DNA from 4 places in the Kitasatospora sp. Xyl93 genome. Region 1 is predicted to be linked to each of the others. Evidence: riboswitches for the same ligand, from Rfam matches in the RefSeq annotation. Region 1 holds a riboswitch; each other region holds the start of a gene.
The links. A riboswitch is a leader RNA that binds a small molecule or an ion and turns the genes downstream of it on or off. The one in region 1 is predicted to bind cyclic di-AMP.
Positions count from the first base shown of each region.

Region 2: it holds a riboswitch for cyclic di-AMP, as region 1 does, so the genes downstream of both, ACZ5GH_RS30885 (M23 family metallopeptidase) here and ACZ5GH_RS19890 (M23 family metallopeptidase) in region 1, are expected to answer to the same signal.
Region 3: it holds a riboswitch for cyclic di-AMP, as region 1 does, so the genes downstream of both, ACZ5GH_RS21680 (transglycosylase family protein) here and ACZ5GH_RS19890 (M23 family metallopeptidase) in region 1, are expected to answer to the same signal.
Region 4: it holds a riboswitch for cyclic di-AMP, as region 1 does, so the genes downstream of both, ACZ5GH_RS29415 (glycoside hydrolase family 16 protein) here and ACZ5GH_RS19890 (M23 family metallopeptidase) in region 1, are expected to answer to the same signal.

Region 1 is NZ_AP029185.1:4,427,875-4,433,620, forward strand. Features, by position in the region: gene ACZ5GH_RS19875 (TetR/AcrR family transcriptional regulator) at 194-760, opposite strand; gene ACZ5GH_RS19880 (alpha/beta fold hydrolase) at 805-1,632, opposite strand; gene ACZ5GH_RS19885 (YiaA/YiaB family inner membrane protein) at 1,750-2,040, opposite strand; cyclic di-AMP (ydaO/yuaA leader) riboswitch at 2,236-2,394, shown strand; gene ACZ5GH_RS19890 (M23 family metallopeptidase) at 2,408-3,238, shown strand; gene ACZ5GH_RS19895 (hypothetical protein) at 3,303-4,178, opposite strand; gene ACZ5GH_RS19900 (GNAT family N-acetyltransferase) at 4,221-4,808, shown strand; gene ACZ5GH_RS19905 (sensor domain-containing protein) at 4,922-5,662, shown strand.
Region 2 is NZ_AP029185.1:7,115,704-7,121,449, forward strand. Features, by position in the region: gene purB (adenylosuccinate lyase) at 1-1,435, shown strand, start outside; gene ACZ5GH_RS30880 (MFS transporter) at 1,461-3,002, opposite strand; cyclic di-AMP (ydaO/yuaA leader) riboswitch at 3,357-3,494, shown strand; gene ACZ5GH_RS30885 (M23 family metallopeptidase) at 3,497-4,483, shown strand; gene ACZ5GH_RS30890 (APC family permease) at 4,959-5,746, shown strand, end outside.
Region 3 is NZ_AP029185.1:4,834,482-4,840,227, forward strand. Features, by position in the region: gene ACZ5GH_RS21670 (SDR family NAD(P)-dependent oxidoreductase) at 1-105, opposite strand, end outside; gene ACZ5GH_RS21675 (cytochrome P450 family protein) at 428-1,780, shown strand; cyclic di-AMP (ydaO/yuaA leader) riboswitch at 2,000-2,166, shown strand; gene ACZ5GH_RS21680 (transglycosylase family protein) at 2,172-3,083, shown strand; gene eno (phosphopyruvate hydratase) at 3,381-4,667, shown strand; gene ACZ5GH_RS21690 (FtsB family cell division protein) at 4,787-5,278, shown strand; partial or broken gene ACZ5GH_RS21695 (DUF501 domain-containing protein) at 5,250-5,746, shown strand, end outside.
Region 4 is NZ_AP029185.1:6,763,263-6,769,008, reverse strand. Features, by position in the region: gene ACZ5GH_RS29425 (IclR family transcriptional regulator) at 1-774, shown strand, start outside; gene ACZ5GH_RS29420 (hypothetical protein) at 949-1,734, shown strand; gene ACZ5GH_RS29415 (glycoside hydrolase family 16 protein) at 1,859-3,265, opposite strand; cyclic di-AMP (ydaO/yuaA leader) riboswitch at 3,267-3,431, opposite strand; gene ACZ5GH_RS29410 (MoaF-related domain-containing protein) at 3,884-4,213, shown strand; gene ACZ5GH_RS29405 (alpha/beta hydrolase) at 4,388-5,530, opposite strand.

The DNA of each region.
Region 1 (5,746 bases):
CGACCCCGATCGCACCGCCTGACGAGGCGTCCCACCGGCCTGGCCGGCCCCGGCGGCCGGCGTCGGGACCGGGCCGGTCGGCCGGATCGCGTCCTGTGATGTGTGGGGCCTGTGTGCAGGGTGTTGCGGAAGGGGCGCCATCCGGTGCAGGGGCGGCCCCGAGCCCCGAGTCCGGGCGGGCCGCCCGAGGCGGTCAGGCGGGCCAGCCGCGCAGGCCGGCGGTGAGGGTGGCGATGAGGCGGTCGTGGGTGGTGGTGAGGTCCTCGGCGAGCTGGAAGGCGCCGGCGGTGGAGAGGGACGCGAAGCCGTGGGCGAGGGAGCGGACGGTGCGGGCGGCGTGGACCGCCTCGGCGCCGTCGAGGCCGTACTCCCGCAGGACGGCGATGATCACACCGACCAGCCGGGCGGCCGCCCGGGTCAGGTCGTCGTCGGGCTGCGGGGCCTGGGGCAGGGCGTGGTAGCGGTGCGGGTGCTCGGTGGCGTACGCGTGGTAGGCGCGCAGGACGGCGGCGACGGCGTCGTCCCCGCTGCGTCCGACGGCCGCCTCGGCCAGCCGGTCGGCCAGGTCTCCGGTGACCCGGACGGCGATCATCCGCCGCAGTTCGGCCAGGCCGCCGCTGACGTGCTTGTACAGCGAGGGGGTGGCGACCCCGGCCCGGGCGGCGACGGAGGCCAGGGTGAGGGCCTCGGCGCCCTGCTCGTCGATGAGGGCGAGGGCGTGGTCGACGACCTGGCCGGGGGTCAGTCCTACGCGGGGCATGGGTTCGGGATCTCCGTACGGGTGGCGGCGGGCGGGGACGGGGCTCAGCCGAGTTCGGCGAGGAACGGCAGCAGGGCGTCCGCGGTGGCCGCCGGGTTGTCGGCCATCGGGTAGTGCCCGGACCCCTCGATCATCACCTTCCGCGCGCCCAGGGCGGCGGCCTGCCGGTCGGCGACGAGCTCAGGCTTCGGGAAGTCGGGGTCCGCGCTGCCCATCACCACCAGCGCCGGGCACCGTACCGCGGCCGTCCAGCCGGCCGGCGCCGAGTCGCCGCGGACGTACCCGCGGGTGGCGGCCTTGCGGCCCGGGGTGCGCAGCGCGGCGACCAGGCCGTCCACGTACGCGTCGAAGTCGGCGGGCTTGGCGCCGGGGAAGGCCATCCGGCGCAGGTAGAAGCCCCAGGAGGCCGGCCAGTGGACGAGGGCCGTGCCCATCAGGCCCATGACACCGCGCATCAGGGCGCCCGGCGGCGGGTTCTCGACGAAGGCGTCGAGCAGGACGATCCCGGCGACCCGCTCGGGCGCGTCCCCGGCGGCCCTGACGACGGTCGCCCCGGTGTAGGAGTTCCCGGCGAGCACGGCGCGCTCGATGCCGAGGTGGTCGAGCAGGGCGAGGACGTCGCCGGCGAGGGCGGCCGGGCCGTAGTCGTCCCAGGCGACGGAGGACTCGCCGAAGCCCCGCAGGTCCATGGTGACGACCCGGTGGCCGGCGGCGACCAGCAGCGGTCGCAGGTGCCGGTAGGCGGCCCGGCTGTCGAGCATGCCCGGCAGCAGGACGACGGGGGTGCCGTCGCCCTGCCGGGTGTCGTCGAAGGCGATCCGGCCGCCGGGAACGGTCAGGTACTGGGTGCTCGGGGTGGTGGTGCCGTTCATGGTGGTCCTCCTCGGGCCGCCGGTGCGGGGCATCGGCGGTGCTGCCGATAGCCATAAAGCTAAGGCTAATAGCCTTAGCCGTCAAGCGGTCGGCGGTCGAATCGGCGCAGGGGGCGGTCAGACCCCCTCCACCTTGAACGGGTCGTGCTCGCTGAGCAGCTTCTCCAGCCGGGCCTGGTCCACCCGGGTCACCATCTCGTTGGACTCCTGCCGGTCCCGGATCACCTTCGCCAGCGTGAACGCGGAGGTGACGGTGTAGAGGAGGCCGATCCCCAGGAAGGCCCGGGTCCACCCGCCGACCGGCAGGTAGGCGATCCCGGCCGCGAGGGCGGTGCCCGAGACGGCGAAGGAGAGGACGGCCTGGATGTAGTAGGCGGCCGTGGTGCGGCTCTGCATCGGAGTGCTCATGGCGTCAGGATGCGGCCGCCCGGTCGGAGCGCACATGAGTAGGCGTACTCAGATGGGGCCGTGCATGAGGGGTCGTTCGTTGACGTTCGATCACCTGGGCGTAAGCTGCTCCGAACGGATGGCTTGGAATCAGAGCCTCCTAGGATTAACGTTTGATAACGCAGCGCGGTCGTCAACGCCGTACCCAGACGGCACCGTGCGCCGTCGCCTAATCCCGCCGACCGGCCCCCGGGCAGGTCAGGGAGCCGGGGAACCACGTTCCTTGGGGTGAATCGGCGGGGCCCCGGCCCGGCCGTAGGAGACCTTCCTGCTCCGAACCCGTCAGCTAACCCGGTAGGCGCGAAGGAAGGAAAGGAGCGCGCCTCCCGTGGCGTCGACGCACACCCCGGCACACCCCGGCTCCGCAGCCGGCACCCAGCTTCTCGACCACCCCGGCACGGACGGCCCCGAGGCCTTCGGTCCGGAGGCCGAGACCAACCGCCACCGGATGCCGCGTCAGACCCGCGGAGCCTCCCCGCTGCTCGGCGTCACCGCCGTCGCCGCCACCCTGGGCGCCACCGGCTTCGCCTCGGCCACCCCGGCCGTCGCCCCCGCCGTCGAGGCCCCGGACGAGACCCCGGTCGCCCTCTCCGCCGACCCCGGACTCGCGCTCGCCGCCCGCATCCAGCACCAGGCCGACAGCCAGCGCACCGCCGCCGAGGAGACCGCCCGGCTGCAGGCCGCGCAGGAGGCGGAGGCCAAGGCCGCCGCCAAGGAGGCCGAGGCCAAGCGCGCCGCCGAGGAGGCCGAGCGGGTCAAGGCCGCCGCCCTCACCCTCCCGGTGAAGGAGTACCGGCTCTCCGCCCACTACGGCCAGAGCGCCCGCTACTGGGCCAACCTGCACACCGGCCTGGACTTCGCCGCCGACACCGGCACCCCGGTCTACGCGCTCGGCCAGGGCACCATCACCTCGGCCGGCTGGGCCGGCTCGTACGGCTACCGGATCGTCGAGACCCTGCCCGACGGCACCGAGATCTGGTACTGCCACCTCTCCTCGATCACCAAGGGCTCCGGCAAGGTCGTCTCCGGCCAGCAGATCGGCAAGGTCGGCGCGACCGGCAACGTCACCGGCCCGCACCTGCACATGGAGGTCCGCCCCGGCGGCGGCGCCCCGGTCGACCCCGAGCCCTGGCTCGAGCAGCGCGGCCTCACCCTCTGACGCACCCGCGAAGGCCCCCGGCCCGGAGCCGCAGCTCCCGGGCCGGGGGCCTTCGCGCGCCGGCTCATTCCTCGACGGGCAGCTGCGCCAGGTACGCCTCGATCTCCTCGTGGCCCGGCTCCGGCGCCAGCTCCGGGAACTCCGTCACCAGCAGCCGCGGCAGCCCCGGCACCGTCCACCCGCCGAACAGGTCGAGCGCCGCGTCGACCGCCGCCTCCTCGAACCGGCCGAAGTCCCCGGCCAGTTCGTCCGGCATCGGCCGTCCCAGCGAGGTCAGCTCGGCCAGGTTGCGGTAGCTGCGCCGCATCAGGCCCTGCTCCAGCAGCCGCCGCGCGCCGTCCGTGGCCATGCCGACCGCCAGCACCCGGCCCGGGCCCCAGCCCTGCTCGTCCGGCTCGTCCAGCCAGCCGGCCGGCACCAGCGCCCCGTACGCGGCCAGCCGCTCGTCCTCCGACAGCTCCGCGAAGCCGGCCAGCCAGTCCCGCACCGCCGCCGCGTCCGTGACGTCCACCCCGTGCGCGTGCAGCAGCAGCGCGTACAGCCGGGGCCAGGTCACCAGGTCGGCGCGGCGCAGCAGCCCGGCCGCGACCTCGCCCTGCCACTCGGCCTCCGCGTGCAGCCGTTCCTGGCGCTTGGCGTTCAGCCGCCGGGCCGCCCGCTGGTGGTCGATCAGCAGCCGGACGGCGTCGCCGTAGGCCAGCGGGTCCTCCTCGGGCGCGGGTTGGACGTACAGGTGGAGGCGCTCGTACAGCAGGTGCTCCACCGCGTCGGAGGTCAGTTCGGGCCAGCCGTCGCGCATCCTGCCCTCGCCCAGCTCCAGCAGCGCCAGCACCGCGCGCAGCGGCCCCTCGGCCACCGGCGCGCGGCCCTGCTCGGCCGCCCAGGCGAGCAGGTCGGCGGCCTTGGTGCGCGGGGCGAGCCGCAGGTCTTCGTCGTTCATAGTCCGAACGGTAGCCGCCGGGCGGGGATAGGGTCGGCAGCCATGGTCCCCGTACGACTCACCGGCCCGCGACTGGCCGTCCGCGAGTACCACCACACCGAGCGCGACGTGGACGCGCTGCACGCGCTGTTCGGCGACCCGGAGGTCACCCGCCACCTGCCGTTCGGGCCGAGCGACCGGGAGGAGTGCGCCGACCAGGTCGAGCTCTACCTGGAGGAGGCGATGGCCGGGGAGCGGGACACCTACCGGCTCGCCGTCACCAGGCTCGCCGACGCCGAGGACCCGGCGGACGCCACGCCGGTCGGGCAGGCCTCGCTCACCCTCGACGGGTACCGCGCGGCCCAGCTCGGGTGCGTGCTGGCCCGCGGGTCCTGGGGGCGCGGCTACGCGGGCGAGACCGTCGGCCTGCTCTGCGACCTCGCCTTCGGGGCCCTGGACCTGCACCGGGTGGCCGCGCGGGTCGCCGTGGCCAACGAGGCCTCCGACCGGGTGCTCACCCGGCTGGGCTTCCGGCGCGAGGGGCGGCTGCGGCACGACGGGTTCAAGGACGGCGTCTGGACCGACTCGTACCTCTACTCGCTGCTCGCCGACGAGTGGCCCGGCCCGGCCGCCCGGACGCAGGGGGGTTAACCCCACCCCGGATCCGCCAGGCCCCCGGATCCCGACCGGCCACCGCATCCACCAGACTGGACACCGTCAGCGGGACGAACGACCGACAGCACGAGGGGCCGGGGGCCGGGATCATGAGCAGCAGCCGCAGCACGGAGGACCGGGAGTGGGACGTCCCGGGCGTCCACGGGGACGACCGGCGCCCCGCCGGGGCCCGCCGGACCGAGCGGCGGCCGGCCCTGTGGCGGGCGCCGTTCTCGGCGTACTACTACCGCGAGGTCGGCTACGCGCTCACCGGGCTGCCGGTGGCGATCGCCGGGTTCGCCGTCTCGGTCACCATGTTCTGCCTCGGCCTCGGCACCTTCGTCACCGTCGTCGGCCTGCCCGTGCTGGGCGCCCTGACCAGCCTCGCCCGCGGTTTCGGCCGGCTGGAGCGGGCCCGGGTGCGCGGCATGCTGGCCCTGGACGTCCCGGGCCCGGAGCCGGTGCGCCGGGTCCGCCCCGGCAGCTGGGGCGCGATCACCGCGCGGCTGGGGGACGGAGCCGGCTGGAAGGCCGTGCTGTACCAGGTGGTGATGCTCCCCTGGGCGTTGTTCAGCTTCACGATGACGCTGGTGTTCCTGGTGCTCGGCTGGGCCCTGACGCTCTACCCGCTGTACCACTGGGTCTTCCCGACGTACACCTCCTGGAAGGGGTACCGGGTGTTCGACTTCCGCGACAGCGACGGCATCCGGCACCTGTACGAGATCCAGTCGCCCTGGCAGATCGCCGGGCTCTCGCTCGCCGGGCTGCTGCTGGTCTTCCTCACCACCCAGCTGGTCCGCGGCCTGACCAACGTCAACCGGGCCGCCGCCCTGGGCCTGCTCGGCCGCTGACCGCTTCGGCTGACCGCTGACCGCCGACCGCTGACCGCTTCCGGCTGACCGGCTCCCTGGCCTGTAATAGTCACTTGGCAGGAT
Region 2 (5,746 bases), 2.7 Mb from region 1:
AAGCGTGAGCGCGAAGCCCCAGATCCCCAATGTCCTGGCCTCCCGGTACGCCTCGGCGACCCTGGCCCAGCTGTGGTCCCCCGAGCACAAGGTGGTCCTCGAGCGCCACCTGTGGCTCGCCGTCCTGAAGGCCCAGCAGGACCTCGGCGTCGAGGTGCCGGCGAACGCCGTCGCCGACTACGAGCGGGTGATCGACCAGGTCGACCTCGGCTCGATCGCCGCCCGTGAGCGGGTCACCCGCCACGACGTGAAGGCCCGCATCGAGGAGTTCAGCGACCTCGCCGGGCACGAGCAGATCCACAAGGGCATGACCTCCCGGGACCTGACCGAGAACGTCGAGCAGCTCCAGATCCGCCAGTCGCTGGAGCACGTGCGCGACCGTACGGTGGCCGTGCTGGTGCGCCTGGCCAAGCTGGCCGCCCAGCACTCCGAGCTGGTCATGGCCGGTCGCTCGCACAACGTGGCCGCGCAGGCCACCACCCTGGGCAAGCGGTTCGCGTCGATCGCCGACGAGCTGCTGGTCGCCTTCCGCCGGCTGGAGGAGCTGATCGCCCGCTACCCGCTGCGCGGGATCAAGGGCCCGGTCGGCACCGCCCAGGACATGCTGGACCTGCTCGGCGGCGACACCGGGAAGCTGGCCGAGCTGGAGCGCCGGGTCGCCGGTCACCTCGGCTTCGACCACGTGCTGACCAGCGTCGGCCAGGTCTACCCGCGCTCGCTGGACTTCGAGGTGCTCACCGCCCTCGTCCAGCTGGCCGCCGCGCCGTCCAGCCTGGCCAAGACCATCCGGCTGATGGCCGGCCACGAGCTGGTCACGGAGGGCTTCAAGGAGGGCCAGGTCGGCTCCTCCGCGATGCCCCACAAGATGAACACCCGCTCCTGCGAGCGCGTCAACGGCCTGGCCGTCATCCTGCGCGGCTACGCCTCGATGACCGGCGAGCTGGCCGGCGACCAGTGGAACGAGGGCGACGTCTCCTGCTCGGTGGTGCGCCGGGTCGCGCTGCCGGACGCCTTCTTCGCCTTCGACGGCCTGCTGGAGACCTTCCTGACCGTCCTCGACGAGTTCGGCGCCTTCCCCGCCGTGGTCGAGGCCGAGCTGGACCGCTACCTGCCGTTCCTCGCCACCACCAAGGTGCTGATGGGCGCGGTGCGCGCGGGCGTCGGCCGGGAGACCGGGCACGAGGTCATCAAGGAGCACGCCGTCGCCTCCGCGCTGGCGATGCGCGCGGGTGCCCGGGAGAACGAGCTGCTGGACCGGCTGGCCGCCGACGAGCGGATCCCGCTGGACCGGGCCGCGCTGGACGCGCTGCTGGCCGACCGGCTGTCCTTCACCGGCGCGGCCGGCGCCCAGGTCGCCGAGGTGGTCCGCCAGGTGGAGGCCGTCGCGGCCGCCCACCCGGAGGCCGCCAAGTACGCGCCGGGCGACATCCTCTGACCGGACAGCACATCCTGACGTAGCGTCAGCTCTCCCGCGAGGGCCCCGCCGCCGGACCGGTGGCGGGGCTCTCGCGCGCCGTGGGGACGTGGCCCGGGTCGAACGGCGGAGTGGTGGTCCCGCACGGCCAGTCGCAGTTCGGCTCGGCCACCGGCTGCTCCTCGGGGGCCAGCACGTTGCCCCGTACGGTCGCGAAGGCGATCAGCCCGCCGGCGGCCAGCAGGCCCGCGCAGATCAGCATCGCGGTGTGGAAGGCGGAGTCGACCGAGGCGGGCACCCGGTAGGCGTCGCCGCTCAGCCCGGCCAGCGCCGGCAGGGCGGCCACCGCGAGCAGGCCGGCCGCGCGGGCGGCGGCGTTGTTGACCCCGCTGGCGATGCCCGCGTGCCGGACCTCGACCGCCGCCAGCACGGTCGCCGTGAGCGGCGCGACCAGGAGCGTCATCCCGCAGCCCATCACCGTGACGGCGGGCAGCACGTCCACCCAGTACGAGGAGTCCGGCCCGGTGCGCAGCATCAGCAGCACCCCGGCGGCGCACAGCATCGGGCCGACGGTCAGCGGGACGCGCGGGCCGATCCGCTTGCCGAGGCGGCCGGCCCGGGCGGACAGCGCCAGCATCAGGACGGTGATCGGCACCAGGGCGAAGCCCGAGACCAGGGGCGAGAACCCGGACACGATCTGGAGCTGCACCACCAGCAGGAAGAAGACGCCGCTGAACGCCGCGTACACGCACAGGGTGACCAGGTTCACCGCGGTGAACAGCCGGGAGGAGAACAACCCGAGCGGCAGCATCGGGTCGGGCGCGCGGCGCTCGACGGCCACGAAGACGACGCCGAGCACCAGCCCGATCGCCCCGCTGGTCCAGACCGTGGGGGACAGGCCCTCGCCGGCCGCGGTCAGCGCGTAGGTGATCGCGCCGAGGGCGAGTGCGGCGAGCACGGCGCCGAGCACGTCGAAGCGCCCGGCGGCGCCCTCGTCCCGGCTCTCCGGCACCGAGCGGGTGGTGACCGCGATCACGGCGGCGGCGAGCGGCAGGTTCAGCAGGAAGATCCAGCGCCAGCCGGGGCCGTCCACCAGCCAGCCGCCGAGGAAGGGGCCGACCGCGGCCGACACCCCGCCGAGGCCTGACCAGAGGCCGACCGCCGCCGAGCGGTCGTCAGGGTGGAAGACCGCCTGGAGCATGGCGAGCGAGCCGGGGGTGAGCAGCGCGCCGCCGATGCCCTGGACGGCGCGGGCGGCGATCAGCACGTGGATGTTCGGCGCGGCGGCGCAGGCCGCGGAGGCGATGGCGAACCAGACCACGCCGATCAGGAAGACCTTGCGCCGCCCGTACCGGTCGCCGAGCGCGCCGCCGAGCAGGATCAGGCCCGCCAGGGTGAGCAGATAGGCGTTCAGCGTCCACTGCAGGGACGCCAGGGAGGCGCCGAGGTCGGCGCCGATGCGGGGCAGGGCGACGTTCACCACGGTGCCGTCGAGCATCGCCATGCTGGAGCCGAGCACCGTCGCCAGTAGTACCCAGCGTCCCTGCGCGGTGCCCAGGCGCAGGGTGCCGGCCTCGGAGGTGGCCACGGGCGAATCCTGCGCTGCTGAGGCGCACGTGACAAGGGTCACCGGTGGGTGTGTTGGGTTTGGGCGGTGGGTGAGCGGGCGGGTGCGCAGTGTCGCCGATCTCGGCGCAGGGTCGTGGATCAGTGGCAGGGGGTGAATGGATTGTGTACGCACCGTGTGGCCGGGCCTGCGGAGGGTCACCGGGACGAGGGGGATCGTTGCGGTTTCAAGAGATCGACATTGCTTCACCCGAACGGATGGGTTTTAGTTCAGCGACCGCCCGGCCAGTCCGGACGGATCCACCGGGTGGAACGCCGAGTCCTGCCGCCGCCCGGTGGTTCGAAACGAACTCTGTACGGCAGGAGCGGGGGACCCACAGGTAAGTCGCCGGACCGGAGTTCGCGCCTCAGGGCGCGGGCGTCCAGGACCGGCTAGGGGTGAAGCCGCGCATGCGGCCGGGCAACTCCAGCCCGAACCCGACAGCTCACCTCGCAGGCGTCGGAGAGGAAAATTCCATGCCTGCTCAGGCTCGTCGTATCGCCCTGCCCCGCGCCGCCCGCATCGGCATCGCCACCGCCGTCACCGGCGTGTCGTTCGTCCTCCCGCTCGTCACCGCGGTGAGCGCCCAGGCGCACACCGCTCCGGCCGCCCCGGCCGCCGCCTCCACCGAGGCCAAGCCGGCCGCGCAGGCCGCCGCCCCCGCCGCCCGGGCCGCTGCCCCGGCCGCACAGGAGAGCTACCGCGTCGTCAGCGGCGACACCCTGTCCAAGATCGCCGACGCCAAGAACGTCGACGGCGGCTGGCACGCCCTGTACGAGCAGAACCGCTCGGTCGTCGGCGCCAACCCGAACCTGATCTTCCCGGGCCAGCAGCTCGCGCTGCCGGGTCACGCCGCCGCGCCGTCCGCCGACGCCGCTCCGGCGAAGCCCGCCGCCCCGGCCAAGCCGGCCGCTCCGGCGACCCAGGCCGCCAAGCCGCAGGCCCAGGTCCAGGTGAAGACCGAGGCGGCCAAGCCGTCCGCGCAGCTCCAGACCCAGGTGCAGGTCGCCGCTCCGGCCGCGACCGTGACCGCCACTCCGGTCGCCGCCGCCACCTCCGGCTACGTCGCCCCGCTGGCCAACCCGAAGCTGGGCACCGCCTACGGCGTGGCCGGCTCGATGTGGGCCTCCGGGCACCACACCGGCCAGGACTTCGTCGCCGCCACCGGCACCCCGCTGCGCGCCGTCGCCAACGGTGTCGTGGTCAAGGCCGGCAACGGCGGTGCCTACGGCAACGAGGTCGAGATCAAGCTCGCCGACGGCCACTACGCCGAGTACGCGCACCTCTCCTCGATCGGTGTGAAGATCGGTCAGACCGTCACCGTCGGCCAGCAGATCGGCCTCTCCGGCGCCACCGGCAACGTGACCGGCCCGCACCTGCACTTCGAGATCCGCAACGGCTCGGAGTACGGCTCGGACATCAACCCGGTCACCTACCTGCGCGCGCACGGCGTCGCGCTCTGACCAGGGGCCGCTGAGCCTCCAGGGTTTCAGGAACCACCGCTGCTGCGGGGCGAATCGATCCTCCGGGATGGTCATGTCGGGTGACCGCTCGACCGGGTGATCGCCGCACAGTGGACATGGGCGCGGGACACGCCCAGGCCGGCCCGGCCGCACGAGGGGACCTCCTCGTGCGGCCGGGCCGGCCGCTGTCGTTTCCGGGGCCGGGCCTGTCTTCCGGGGGTGGGCCCGCTTTCCGCGGCCGGGTCCGCTTCCGGGCCGGGCCCGCCTCCGAGGCCGGGTCCGCCTCCGGGCTCGGGGCCGTTTTCCGGGCCATCCGGCTCCGCCGTGCCGTTCGAGCGGTCGAACGCGGCGTCAACTCCGCTGTGCCGCCCGCTGGTCGTCGTCACCGCGGGCGCCCTCCGCGCGCCATGCTGGCGGACGGTCAGCGCCCGGCCGGTCCGGTCGGTCGGGCGGGTCCGGGAGGCGAGGAGGCCGGATGGCTGTCCGGAGCGGGGACGTGGCGGGGGAGGCGGTCGGGCGGGAGCGGCCCGGGGCGGGCCGGGTCGACCGGCTGAAGGCGGACTCGGTCGGCCTGGTCGGCGTGGTGTTCATGGCACTCGCGACCGCCGCCCCGATCACCGCGATGACCGGCAACCTGCCGATCATCGTCGGACAGGGCAACGGAGTCGGCGCGCCCGCCGCGTACGTCGTGGCGACCGTGGTGCTGACGGTGTTCTCGGTCGGGTACGTGGCGATGGCCCGGCACATCACCGCGGCCGGCGCGTTCTACGGCTACGTCTCGCACGGGCTGGGCCGGGCGGTCGGGATGGCCTCGGGGCTGCTCGCGGTGCTCGCGTACGTCGTCACCGAGGCCTCGGCGCTCGGCTTCTTCGCGTACTCGCTGCGCGGGCTGGTCCGTTCGCAGCTGGGGGTGGAGCTGGGCTGGGGCTGGTACGCGCTGTTCGGGGCGGCGGCGATCGGGGTGACGGCCTGGTTCGACCTCCATCTGACGGCCAGGGTGCTCGGGGTCGCGCTGGTGCTGGAGATCGGGGTGCTGGGGGCGGTCTCGTTCGCGGTGCTGTTCTCCGGCGGTGGCCCGGACGGGATCGTGCTCGGGGCCGTGAACCCGCTGAACGCGCTGAAGGGAGTGGGGAGTTCGGGCGCGGCGGCGGCCGGGCTCGGCCTGTTCTTCGCGTTCTGGTCCTGGGTGGGGTTCGAGTCCACCGCGATGTACGGCGAGGAGTCCCGCGATCCGAAGCGGGTGGTGCCGCGGGCGACGCTGGT
Region 3 (5,746 bases), 410 kb from region 1:
GATCAGCATGCCGACGGTGCCGGCCGCGGCGAACCGGCGGGCGAGGCCCGCGCCCGACCCGCCGTCGAGGACCGCGACGACGACGACTGACCCGCTGACCCGCATGGCCTGCTCCTCCCTGTGGGCAACACCGCACCGCGCCCACGCGTACTGCGGAGGATCGTAGGCACGTCCCGATCCCCCGCAACAGGGATTACCCCTCAGGTGACCAGGCTCACGCCCGCCCCGCGGCCAAGAGTCGGCCAAGAGCTGTCCACGGACCGGCCACGGACCGGCCACGGACCGGCCACGGACCGGCCACGGACCGGCCACGGACCGGCCGGGAACCGGCAACGCGGCGGCAACCGACCGGCCACCGGCCGTCGGGCGCGCCGGAGGCGGTCCGTCGGAGGGAGGGCGGTCCCGTCGCACCGGATACGGTCGATCCATGCCAGCTCAGCCCCACCCCGCCCGGCCCGCCGCCGCGCCGTCCGACGCCCCCGCCCCGCAGCTGTTCACCTGGGAGTTCGCCGCCGACCCGTACCCCGCCTACGCCTGGCTGCGCGAGCACGCCCCGGTGCACCGCACCACGCTGCCGAGCGGCGTCGAGGCCTGGCTGGTGACCCGGTACGCGGACGCCCGGCAGGCGCTCGCGGACAGCCGGCTGTCGAAGAACCCGGCGCACCACAGCGAGCAGGCGCACCGCACCGGACGGGTGGGCATCCCCGGGGAGCGGCAGGCGGACCTGATGACCCACCTGCTGAACATCGACCCGCCGGACCACACCCGGCTGCGCCGGCTGGTGTCGAAGGCGTTCACCCCGCGCCGGGTGGCCGAGTTCGAGCCGCGGGTGCAGCAGCTCACCGACCGGCTGATCGACGGCTTCGCGCAGCGCGGTTCGGCGGACCTGATCCACGAGTTCGCCTTCCCGCTCCCCATCTACGCGATCTGCGACATGCTCGGGGTGCCGTCCGAGGACCAGGACGACTTCCGCGACTGGGCCGGCATGATGATGCGACACACGAAGCCGGGCCAGGGCGGCAGCCAGCGCGGCGGCGTGGGGCGGGCGGTGAAGCGGATGCGGGCGTACCTGCTGGAGCTGATCCACCGCAAGCGGGCGGACCTCGGGGACGACCTGATCTCCGGTCTGATCCGGGCCAGTGACCACGGCGAGCACCTGACCGAGAACGAGGCCGCGGCGATGGCCTTCATCCTCCTGTTCGCGGGCTTCGAGACCACCGTGAACCTGATCGGCAACGGCACGTACGCGCTGCTGCGCAACCCGGAGCAGCGCCGGCTGCTGCAGGAGTCGGTGGCGCGCGGGGAGAGCGCGCTGCTGGAGACCGGGATCGAGGAACTCCTGCGCTACGACGGGCCGGTGGAGCTGGCGACCTGGCGGTTCGCGACCCGCCCGCTGACCATCGGCGGGGTGGACATCCCGGTCGGCGACCCGGTGCTGGTGGTGCTGGCGGCGGCGGACCGCGACCCGGCCCGGTTCGCGGCCGAGAACACCCTGGACCTGGCCCGGACGGACAACCCCCACCTGGGCTTCGGGCACGGCATCCACTACTGCATCGGCGCCCCGCTCGCCCGGCTGGAGGGGCGTGCCGCGCTGGCCACGCTGCTCTCCCGGCTGCCGGACCTGCGGCTCGCGCAAAGCCCGGAGGACCTGCGCTGGCGCGGCGGTCTGATCATGCGTGGGCTGCGCGAACTGCCGGTGGAATTCAGCCCGGAGAGCCGCTCCCCGCACATCCCTCCGCACACCCCTCCGCAGGCCCCGTCCGGGCCTGCGACAGGCTGAGACCGCGCTGATAGAGGTCGCCGACCGCCCGCCGATAGGGTGTGAACACCCATCAATCCGGACATAACGCCGCCGTTGGTAGGCGATCGGATACGGGCCGTAATTGTCGTGTGATATCTGCGATATGAGCTTGTGATCGGTCTGATGATCTGTCTACTCTCCCTGGAGTTCGCAGCTGCGGACCTCGTGCGCGGAACGCCGAATCCTGCCCGCCGCGCCACGGGAAACCGACCAGACCCTGGGCAGGGGCGGGGGAACCAGGTTTGTTGCCGTCTCCCACGGCTTGGGGTGAAGCCGCCTGAGCGGAATCGTTTCCGCGTACGGCGGCCGGGCCACCTCCCGGTCCGAACCCGACAGCTCACCTCGCAGGCGTGCGGAGAGGGACCTCTTCATGCTGTTCGTTGGAACTGGCCGCCACCGTCGTCGCACCCAGACCGAGAAGGCCATCGCCGTCGCCGGTGTGGCCGGCGTCGGACTCGCGATGCCGCTCCTCACCGCCACCGGCGCCTCCGCCGCCCCGGCCTCCACCTGGGACTCCGTCGCCCAGTGCGAGAGCGGTGGCAACTGGAGCATCAACACCGGCAACGGCTTCTACGGCGGCCTCCAGTTCACCTCCAGCACCTGGAAGGCGTACGGCGGCACCGCCTACGCGGCGCAGGCCAACCAGGCCAGCAAGGCCCAGCAGATCTCGGTCGCCGAGAAGGTCCTGGCCTCGCAGGGCCCGGGCGCCTGGCCGGTCTGCTCCCAGAAGGCCGGTCTGACCAAGGGCGGCGCCCCGGCCGTGGTCGACACCTCCTCGGACGCCAAGCCGCAGTCCGCCGCCAAGCAGCAGGCGCCGAAGCAGCAGGCCCCGAAGCCCGCCGCCAAGCCGGCCGAGAAGCCGGTCGCGCAGCAGCCCGTCGCCCAGAAGCCGGTGCAGAGGCCCGCCGCGCAGCCGGTCCAGCAGGCCGCCCCGCAGCAGCAGGCGCAGGCTCCGGGCTTCTCCGGTCACGCCGGCTGGGACGCCGACGCCAAGGTGTACTGGTACCAGAACAACGGCGCCTGGTACTGGACCAGCCACCAGAGCGTCTACCAGCAGTACGCCGGCCAGGCCGCCCAGCCGCAGTACGCCCCGCAGGCCGCGCAGTCGGCCCCGCAGGCCACCGGCCACGACTACACCGTGCGCGCCGGTGACACCCTGTCGACCATCGCCGCCGCCCAGGGCGTGTCCGGCGGGTGGCACGCGCTGTACGACCAGAACCACGCCACCGTCGGCGGCGACCCGAACCTGATCATGCCCGGCCAGGTGCTGCACCTCGGCTGAGCCGTCGGGCCCGGTGCTGACGCCCGTCGGCGCCCGACGCCGACACCGTTCCACCCCGCCGTCCGAAGGGGACCGGTCCTACCGGTCCCCTTCGTCCGCATTCGCCCGCTCCGGTGGGACAAGCTGGGGCAAGCAGGTGAACTACCGGTGCGTAGCGGGGCCACACGTTGAGACGGGACCGAGGCGGACGTGGCCCCGGGAGCCCGGGCGGTTAGGCTCTGGTCGTAACGACTCCGCAATCGTCCTGCTGACAGCACCACCGTCAGACCGGACCCTGCTTCCGCAAGGAGATGCCTCGTGCCGTCCATCGATGTCGTCGTAGCCCGTGAGATCCTCGACTCCCGCGGCAACCCCACGGTCGAGGTCGAGGTCGGCCTCGACGACGGCAGCACGGGTCGTGCCGCTGTCCCGTCGGGTGCCTCCACCGGTGCCTTCGAGGCCCTGGAGCTGCGCGACGGCGACAAGAACCGCTACTTCGGCAAGGGCGTCGAGAAGGCCGTCCTGGCCGTCATCGAGCAGATCGGCCCGGAGCTGGTCGGCTACGACGCCACCGAGCAGCGCCTGATCGACCAGGCCATGCTGGACCTGGACGCCACCCCGGACAAGTCCTCGCTCGGCGCCAACGCCATCCTGGGCGTCTCGCTGGCCGTCGCGCACGCCGCCTCCGAGGCCAGCGACCTGCCGCTGTTCCGCTACCTGGGCGGCCCGAACGCGCACGTCCTGCCGGTCCCGATGATGAACATCCTCAACGGCGGCTCGCACGCGGACTCCAACGTCGACATCCAGGAGTTCATGATCGCCCCGATCGGCGCGGAGTCCTTCTCCGAGGCCGTCCGCTGGGGCGTCGAGGTCTACCACACGCTCAAGGGCGTGCTGAAGGAGCGCGGCCTGTCCACCGGCCTGGGCGACGAGGGCGGCTTCGCCCCGAACCTGGACTCCAACCGCGAGGCCCTGGACCTCATCGTCGAGGCCATCCAGAAGGCCGGCTACGTGCCCGGCCGTGACGTCGCGCTGGCCCTGGACGTCGCCTCCTCCGAGTTCTACGAGGACGGCGCCTACCAGTTCGAGGGCAAGGAGCTCACCTCCGCCGAGCTCATCGAGTACTACGCCGAGCTGGTCGCCGCGTACCCGCTGGTCTCCATCGAGGACCCGCTGGACGAGTCGGACTGGGACGGCTGGAAGGCCATGACCGACAAGCTGGGCGACAAGGTCCAGCTGGTCGGCGACGACCTGTTCGTCACCAACCCGGCCCGCCTGGCCCGCGGCATCGAGACCGGCACCGCCAACGCGCTGCTGGTGAAGGTGAACCAGATCGGCTCGTTGACCGAGACCCTGGACGCCGTCGAGCTGGCCCAGCGCAACGGCTACCGCTGCATGATGTCGCACCGCTCCGGCGAGACCGAGGACGTCACCATCGCCGACCTGGCCGTCGCCACCAACTGCGGCCAGATCAAGACCGGTGCCCCGGCCCGCTCCGAGCGCGTCGCCAAGTACAACCAGCTGCTGCGCATCGAGGAGATCCTCGACGACGCCGCCGAGTACGCCGGCCGCGGCGCCTTCCCGCGCTTCAAGCACGAGGGCTGACGCGCACGGCCCGCACGAGGGCCGGGCGCTCCCGGTAGCGCACGCCTGACCGGTGCCCCGCCGTTCACCCCGTAGGGTGGACGGCGGGGCACCGTCGCGACCAGGAGGGGATACGGGAGATGGCTGGCTGGAGGATCCCGGGCTTTTCCGCCCGGCCCCGGTTCACGAGCCGGGCGACCGTCCTCGTCCTGGTGCTCTGCTCACTGGTGGCGATCCTCGCCTACCCGACGCGGCAGTTCATCTCGCAGCGCGCCGAGATCTCCGCCCAGCGGGCGAAGGCCGACCACGCGCGCCAGCAGGTCGAGCAGCTGCGCCGGGAGAAGGCCCGCTGGCAGGACCCGGAGTACGTCAAGGCGCAGGCCCGCGCCCGGCTGCACTACGCGGTGCCGGGGGAGACCCCGTACATCGCGGTGGACCCGGCCGGCCAGGGCGCCCGATCCTCCGTGCCCGCCGCGCCCGCCTCCTCCGGCGGTACGGCGCAGGCCGCCAAGCCCTGGTACGCCAGCATCTGGGACTCGGTGGACGCCGCCGACACCGCCGCGGCGGCCCCCGCCACCCCCCTTCCCCTCCCACCGTCCCCCGTTGGAGACACCTCCCCCCATGACCACTGAGAACCACCCCACCGTCTCCGACGCCGACGTCGCGGCCATCGCCGCCCAGCTCGGCCGGGTGCCGCGCGGCCTGCGCGGCGTGGCGCACCGCTGCCCCTGCGGCAACCCGGACGTCGTGGAGACGGCGCCCCGGCTGCCGGACGGCACGCCGTTCCCCACGCTCTACTACCTGACCTGCCCCAAGGCCGCCTCGCTGATCGGCACCCTGGAGGCGGAGGGCGTGATGAAGGACCAGAGCGCCCGGCTCGCCGAGGACCCGGAGCTGGCCGCCGCCTACCAGAGGGCGCACGAGGACTACATCGCCCGGCGCGACGCGATCGAGGTGCTGGAGGGCTTCCCGAGCGCCGGCGGCATGCCGGACCGGGTGAAGTGCCTGCACGTGCTGGTCGGCCACTCGCTGGCGGCCGGCGAGGGCGTCAACCCGCTCGGCGACGAGGCGATCGGCATGCTGGAGGACTGGTGGGCCAA
Region 4 (5,746 bases), 2.3 Mb from region 1:
TCGACGACAGGCGCCGACCGCACCGGCGGCGGCGTGCAGTCCGTCGAGCGCGCCTTCCAACTCCTGGAGGCGCTGGCCGACTCCGGCGGCGTGGCCACGCTCAGCGAGCTCTCCACCACCTCCGGCCTCCCGATGCCGACCATCCACCGACTGGTTCGTACCCTCGTCCAGCAGGGCTATGTCCGCCAGGACACCGCGCGCCGCTACACCCTCGGCCCCCGGCTGATCCGCCTCGGCGAGACGGCCGGCCGACTGCTCGGCAGCTGGGCCCGCCCGTACCTGGCCGAGCTCATGGAAGCCACCGGCGAGACCGCCAACCTGGCGGTGCTGGAGGGCGGCGAGGTGGTGTACGTCGGCCAGGTGCAGTCGCGCCGCTCGATGCGGATGTTCACCGAGGTCGGCCGACGGGTGCAGCCGCACTGCACCGGCGTCGGCAAGGCGCTGCTCGCCCAGTTGCCCGAGGACGAGGCACGCGCCGTCCTCGGCCCCAATCCGCTGCCCGCGCACACCGAGTACACGGTCACCGATCCGCAGGAGCTGATGCGCCAGCTCGCCGAGGCGCGCGAGCGCGGCTACGTGGTCGACGACCAGGAGCAGGAGATCGGCGTCCGCTGCATCGCGCTCGCCGTCCCGGGCGCGCCGACGCCCACCGCCCTCTCGGTCTCCGGACCGGAGGCCCGCATCCGGGCCCTGGAGGAACCTGCCGGGGCCGCCTCGCTGGTACCGGTGATGCAGCAGATCGCGACCCGGCTGGGGCAGGTCCTCGCGCCCTGACCGCTCGTCAGCCCCCGCTGTCGGCCGGCCCGGTCGGGACGGCCCGTCACGTCATCCGTTCGGGCGGACGACGGGCGGGTTGTCACCGGGCTCGGGCGGCGGCTCCGCCACCCTGGTGCCGACGCGGCCCGCAACGGCGCGGGCGGCCGGGATGCGAGGGCAGGGTGAGCGGGGATGGAGCAGCAGCACCGGGGCGTGCGGGACGGCGTGCGGGTCGACGCAAGGGACGGCGACGCACCGGGTGAGGAGGGGCCGCACCGTGGCGGGCGGCGCACCGCGAGAGGGCGGAGGTCCGGCGGGGCCGGGCTGGTCGCGGCCGTGGCGGCGGGGTGCGCGGTGATGGTGCTGGCCGGCGACCCGTCCTGGGCGCTGCGGCGGCCCGAGCCCCGGCCCGCGCTGGAGGTCACGGCGGGCGCACCCCCGGCGACCACCCTGCCCGCACCGTCGACGCCCGAGGCGACCACCCTGCCCGCACCGTCGACGCCCGAGGCCTCCACCCTGCCCGCACCGTCGACGCCCCAGGCGTCCACCCTGCCCGCGCCGGCCGCCGCCCGGACCTCCGACTCCGACCTGGAGGTGGTCAGGCTCGACCCGGACCCGGCCACCCCCGGCGGCACCACCACCATCCACGCCTTCGTCGGCAACGGGGGCCCGGACACCACCGCGTCCCCGTTCACGGTCGTGGTCGCCCTGCCGGAGGGCGTCACCACGGAGGGCCCGTACTTCCCGTCCGACTGCCAGGTGACGGCCCACGGCCGCATCGTGCGGTGCGTGTTCGGCCCGGGTCTGCGAGAGGCGCGCAGCGCGACCGCCCTCATCCCGGTCCGGCTCGACCCGCGGCTGCCGGCGGGCAGGTTGGGCGGCGGAGCGGTCACGGTGCGCAGTGCGGACGACCGGAACGAGTCCAACAACCGGCAGCCGTTCGACATCACGGTGGTCGAGAGGATCGCCCGTTCCTGAGCCACTTGGTCCCGCCGGTAGGAGCGGTCCTACCGGCGGGATCCTCCTGTCTGCGGGATCCTCCGGCCGGCGGGGCGGTCCGCCGGGCCCGGACGCCGCGCGGCGCCCGCCCGTGCCGCCCGTCCTACCGGTAGACGCGGACGTAGTCGGCGGCGAAGGTGATCGGGGCGGTCCCCTGCGGCGCGGGGTGGTACTGCCCCGCGCACACCGAGAGGTTGAGGATCAGGTACGCCGACCAGCCGGCGCCGACGCCCTTGCCGTCCGAGAAGACCTTGACGCCGTTGACGTACCAGTCCACCGAGTCGGCGCCGTAGTAGGTGCCGATGGTCACCCACTGGTCCTTCGCGATCGCGCTCGCGTCGGTGTAGTACTTCCCGTGGCCCGGGTTGACGTGGTTGGTCAGCTCCAGCAGGTTCGGGTTGTCGGGGTGGTACTCGAAGGAGTCGATCTCCCCGTTGCCGTTCTTCCACGTCCACAGGGCCGGCCAGGCGCCGCTGCCGGCGGGCAGCTTGACCCGGGTCTCGGCGTAGTCGCCGGTCTTGACCTGGAAGCCCTCACTGGAGCCCTCGGTGGTCAGGAAGCCGGTGTTCCAGGACTGCTTGCCGTTCTCCAGCACCGGACCGCCGGACGTGGCGGTGAAGGTGGCGACCCCGTTGGCGACGCCGACGTTGTTCCTGTTCAGCCAGTCGAGCTTGTTGTCGCCCGGGTTGTGGTTGCCGTAGCGGTACGCGGTGCTCTTGTCACCGACCCAGCGCTGGCCCCAGCTGATCGCGCCGTTGAACTCGTCCGACCAGGTCAGCGACTTGCCGACGACCGGGGAGGACGGTGCCGGGGTACTCGGGCTCGGGGTGGTGCTGGGGGTGGTGCTCGGCGTCGGGGTCGGCGTGGCCGTGGGAGTCGTCGAGGCCGTGGGGGTGGCGGTCGGCGTGGCCGTCCGGGTCGGGGTCGGCGTGGCCGTGGGGGTCGTCGAGGCCGTCGGGGTCGGCGTGGCCGTCGGGGTCGGGGTCGGGGTCGGGGTGGACGTCCCGGTGGCGGAGACCACCAGCTGCTGCGAGGGCAGGTTGTGCCAGCCGCCGCCGAGGTCCTGCCAGAAGCCGAACTGGGTGTACGTCCCGGCGGGCAGGGTGCGCGCACCGCTGGTGAAGCCGACCCCGCTCGGGCAGATCTGCACGTTGGAGGCGTTGCCGGGGAAGTCGAGGTTGGTGCCGCGCGCGTCGCGCACACCCACGCCGACGGTCTTCGCGGTGAAGCAGGCCGAGGAGTGCAGGCCCAGCGAGGCGGTGGTGGCCTTGCCCGCGACCATGGTGGCGGGGGCGAGCCGGTCCTGGGTGACGGTCGGCGCGGTGGCGGCCTGGGCACCGTTGACGGACGGCAGGCCGAGCAGGCCGGCGCCGCTGATGGCGAACGCCCCGGTGGCGGCGAGCGCGGCGTTGCGGCCGCGGTGGGACGGACGGGCGTGGCGCGGGCCGCGGCGGCGGGCGGGCGCGAGAGCGAGCGCGGGCCGGTGCGTGGAGCTGGCAGGCTGGGGCATGGGGTGACCTCTGCGACGCCTGCGAGGTGAGCTGTCGGATTCGGGCTGAGGTTGCCCGGCCGCCGGTGGGACGGCTTCACCCCTAGCCGCGGCCGCACGCGGGGGCGTACGGGCCGGGCGCTGACCTTGGTTCCCCCGCTCCCGTCCGCTGTGGTGCTCGGTGACCCGCCGACGGGTGGACGGGACTCGGCGTCCCGGCGGCGGGGTCCGCGAGGGCGGACGACCGTTGCAGGCTAGGCGGGTCGTCCGTGAACGGACAACCCGGCCCGCCCCGTTGTCGCGCAGCTCACAGTGGTGTCGATCAACGACGCCGGTTGGCAGTCCAGTTGATCGTTCTCCGGGAGCAGTGGGCTGCGGCTGGGCCGGGCGGAGGTTCCGGCCGGCGGGGACAGGGCACGATCCAGGCGGTTCAGGCCGGTGAGCGGCCTGCCGGCAGCGCTGGTGGCCTGCCGGCGACCTGGCGGCGGACCGTACCGTGGCGAGTACCTGACCGACTGGGCCCGGTCGGATAAATTGGGAGTCGGACATCATCCGCCGTGCACAAGAGCGGCGAGCCCGACCGGGTGCTCGCCACGACCCGACAGCCACGACCTGACCGAGACGAGGACCCGCCCCACCATGACCGCGCCCCTGCCCGCCTTCGCCGGCCGCACCTACCTCTTCCAGGCCGACAACGGCGCGGCCTTCCGCAACACCTACTCGGCCGACGGCACTCGGCTGCGCTGGGAGGGCCTCGGCGAGTCCGCGGGCCAGTGGGAGGACGTGCGGCTGCACGTCGCCGAGGTCGCGCCGGAGATCTACTTCGTCAGCTGGACCGAGCAGAGCGGGATCACCGTCAGCCATGTGATGGACCTCGGCAAGCTGACGGTGCGGGCCTTCTGGACCTTCGAGGGCGAGGGCGGCCGGGTCGGCGAGCTGCACACCGGGACGCTGGAGCGGCTGGCCTGAGCGGCGGGACCGCCGGGCGGGGGCCATAAGGCTCCTGAACGACCCGACCGGCCCAGAAGCGGACCGCAACGACCGAACCCCCGGGCCGTGGCTCCGGGGGTTCGGTCGTTGCGGTCCGGTCGTCGAGGGTCTGGTCCTTCGGGGCCGCTCGTTCGGGCTCGCGGTCGGTCAGGTTCAGACGGTCTGGTTCGGCACCTTGAGGTGCTGGGACAGCCACTCCAGCGAGGACGGCAGCAGGGCGCTCCAGGTCTCGAAGTTGTGGCCGCCGTTCTCCAGCATGCTGTACGAGACCTTCATCGGGCTCCGCACCGCGTCGACGAAGGCCTCGGTCTCCTGCCGGTAGCCGCCGTCGCCCTTCTTGGTTCCGGCCAGCAGCACGGACACCTTCGGCTGCGGCAGGTTCTTCAGCCGCCACATCAGGTTGGCCTCGTCGCGGCGCTGCTTGCTGCCGCCGAAGAGGTCGCCCGTGGTCGGGTCGTCGGCGGCGTCGTAGTAGGCGGAGAGCGCGACGGCGGTCGGGAAGACGTCCGGGTGGCGCATGGCGAGCTTGAGCGCGCAGTAGCCGCCGGTCGAGTTGCCCATGAAGGCCCAGGCCTGCGGGTCGGTGGAGACCCGGTAGCTGGCCTGGATCGCCGAGGGCACGTCCTTGGTGAAGTAGGTGTCGGACTGCGGGCCGTTCGGGACGTCCTCGCACTCGGTGTCCTGCGGCAGCGCGGGCGAGGGACGCACCAGGACCATGACGGTCGGCTGCATCCGGCCTTCCTGCAGCAGCTTGAGCGCGGCGCCCGGGTAGTTGAAGCGGGTGATCAGGTTCTCCGCGATTCCTGGGAATCCGGTGCTGACGATCACGGCCGGGAACTGCTTCTGGGCGTACTCCGGCTGGAAGTACTGCGGGGGCAGGTAGACGTAGCCCTCGGTGGACAGCCGGCTGGCCGCGCCGTCGATCCGGACCTTGCGGATCTCGCCGGACTGGCTCGGCTCGCGGCCCATCGCGCCGCCGCCCTTGACCGAGGCCTGGCCCATCGTCTCCACCATGAGCCGGCCGGAGGCGTCCGCCTTGTTGTGTATGACCACCGGGCCGGTGTCGCCGGTGCCCAGCAGGTCGTCCCAACTGCTGTAGAAGGCGAAGTAGTTGTTCGCGACCAGGCCGAGCGCGGCGAGCACCGCGAGCTGGGTGGCGAGCAGGGCACCGATCCGGCCGAGCACCGCCTGCCAGGTCTTCTTCGCGAGTCTGGGCCACAACCAGACCGTGCCGACCATCATCACGACCGCGACCAGTGCGGTCAGCGCCAGCACCTTGTGGCTCGTCAGACCCATGTCCTACTTGCTCCCACGCCTCGAACTCCAGTCCCCTCCGCTGGGGACATCCGAGGAGGTCACCCCGGTTCCCCCCGCCGGGGCGCGAGGAACAACCCTAACGCCAGCTGGGAGAAAGCTGATCGCGGCTGGGAGGCTACGGGGAGCGGGGCGGACGGATGACAACGTTCAGATAACAGATTTCGAAAGTTGTCGTCTGAATTCTGTTATCTGTTA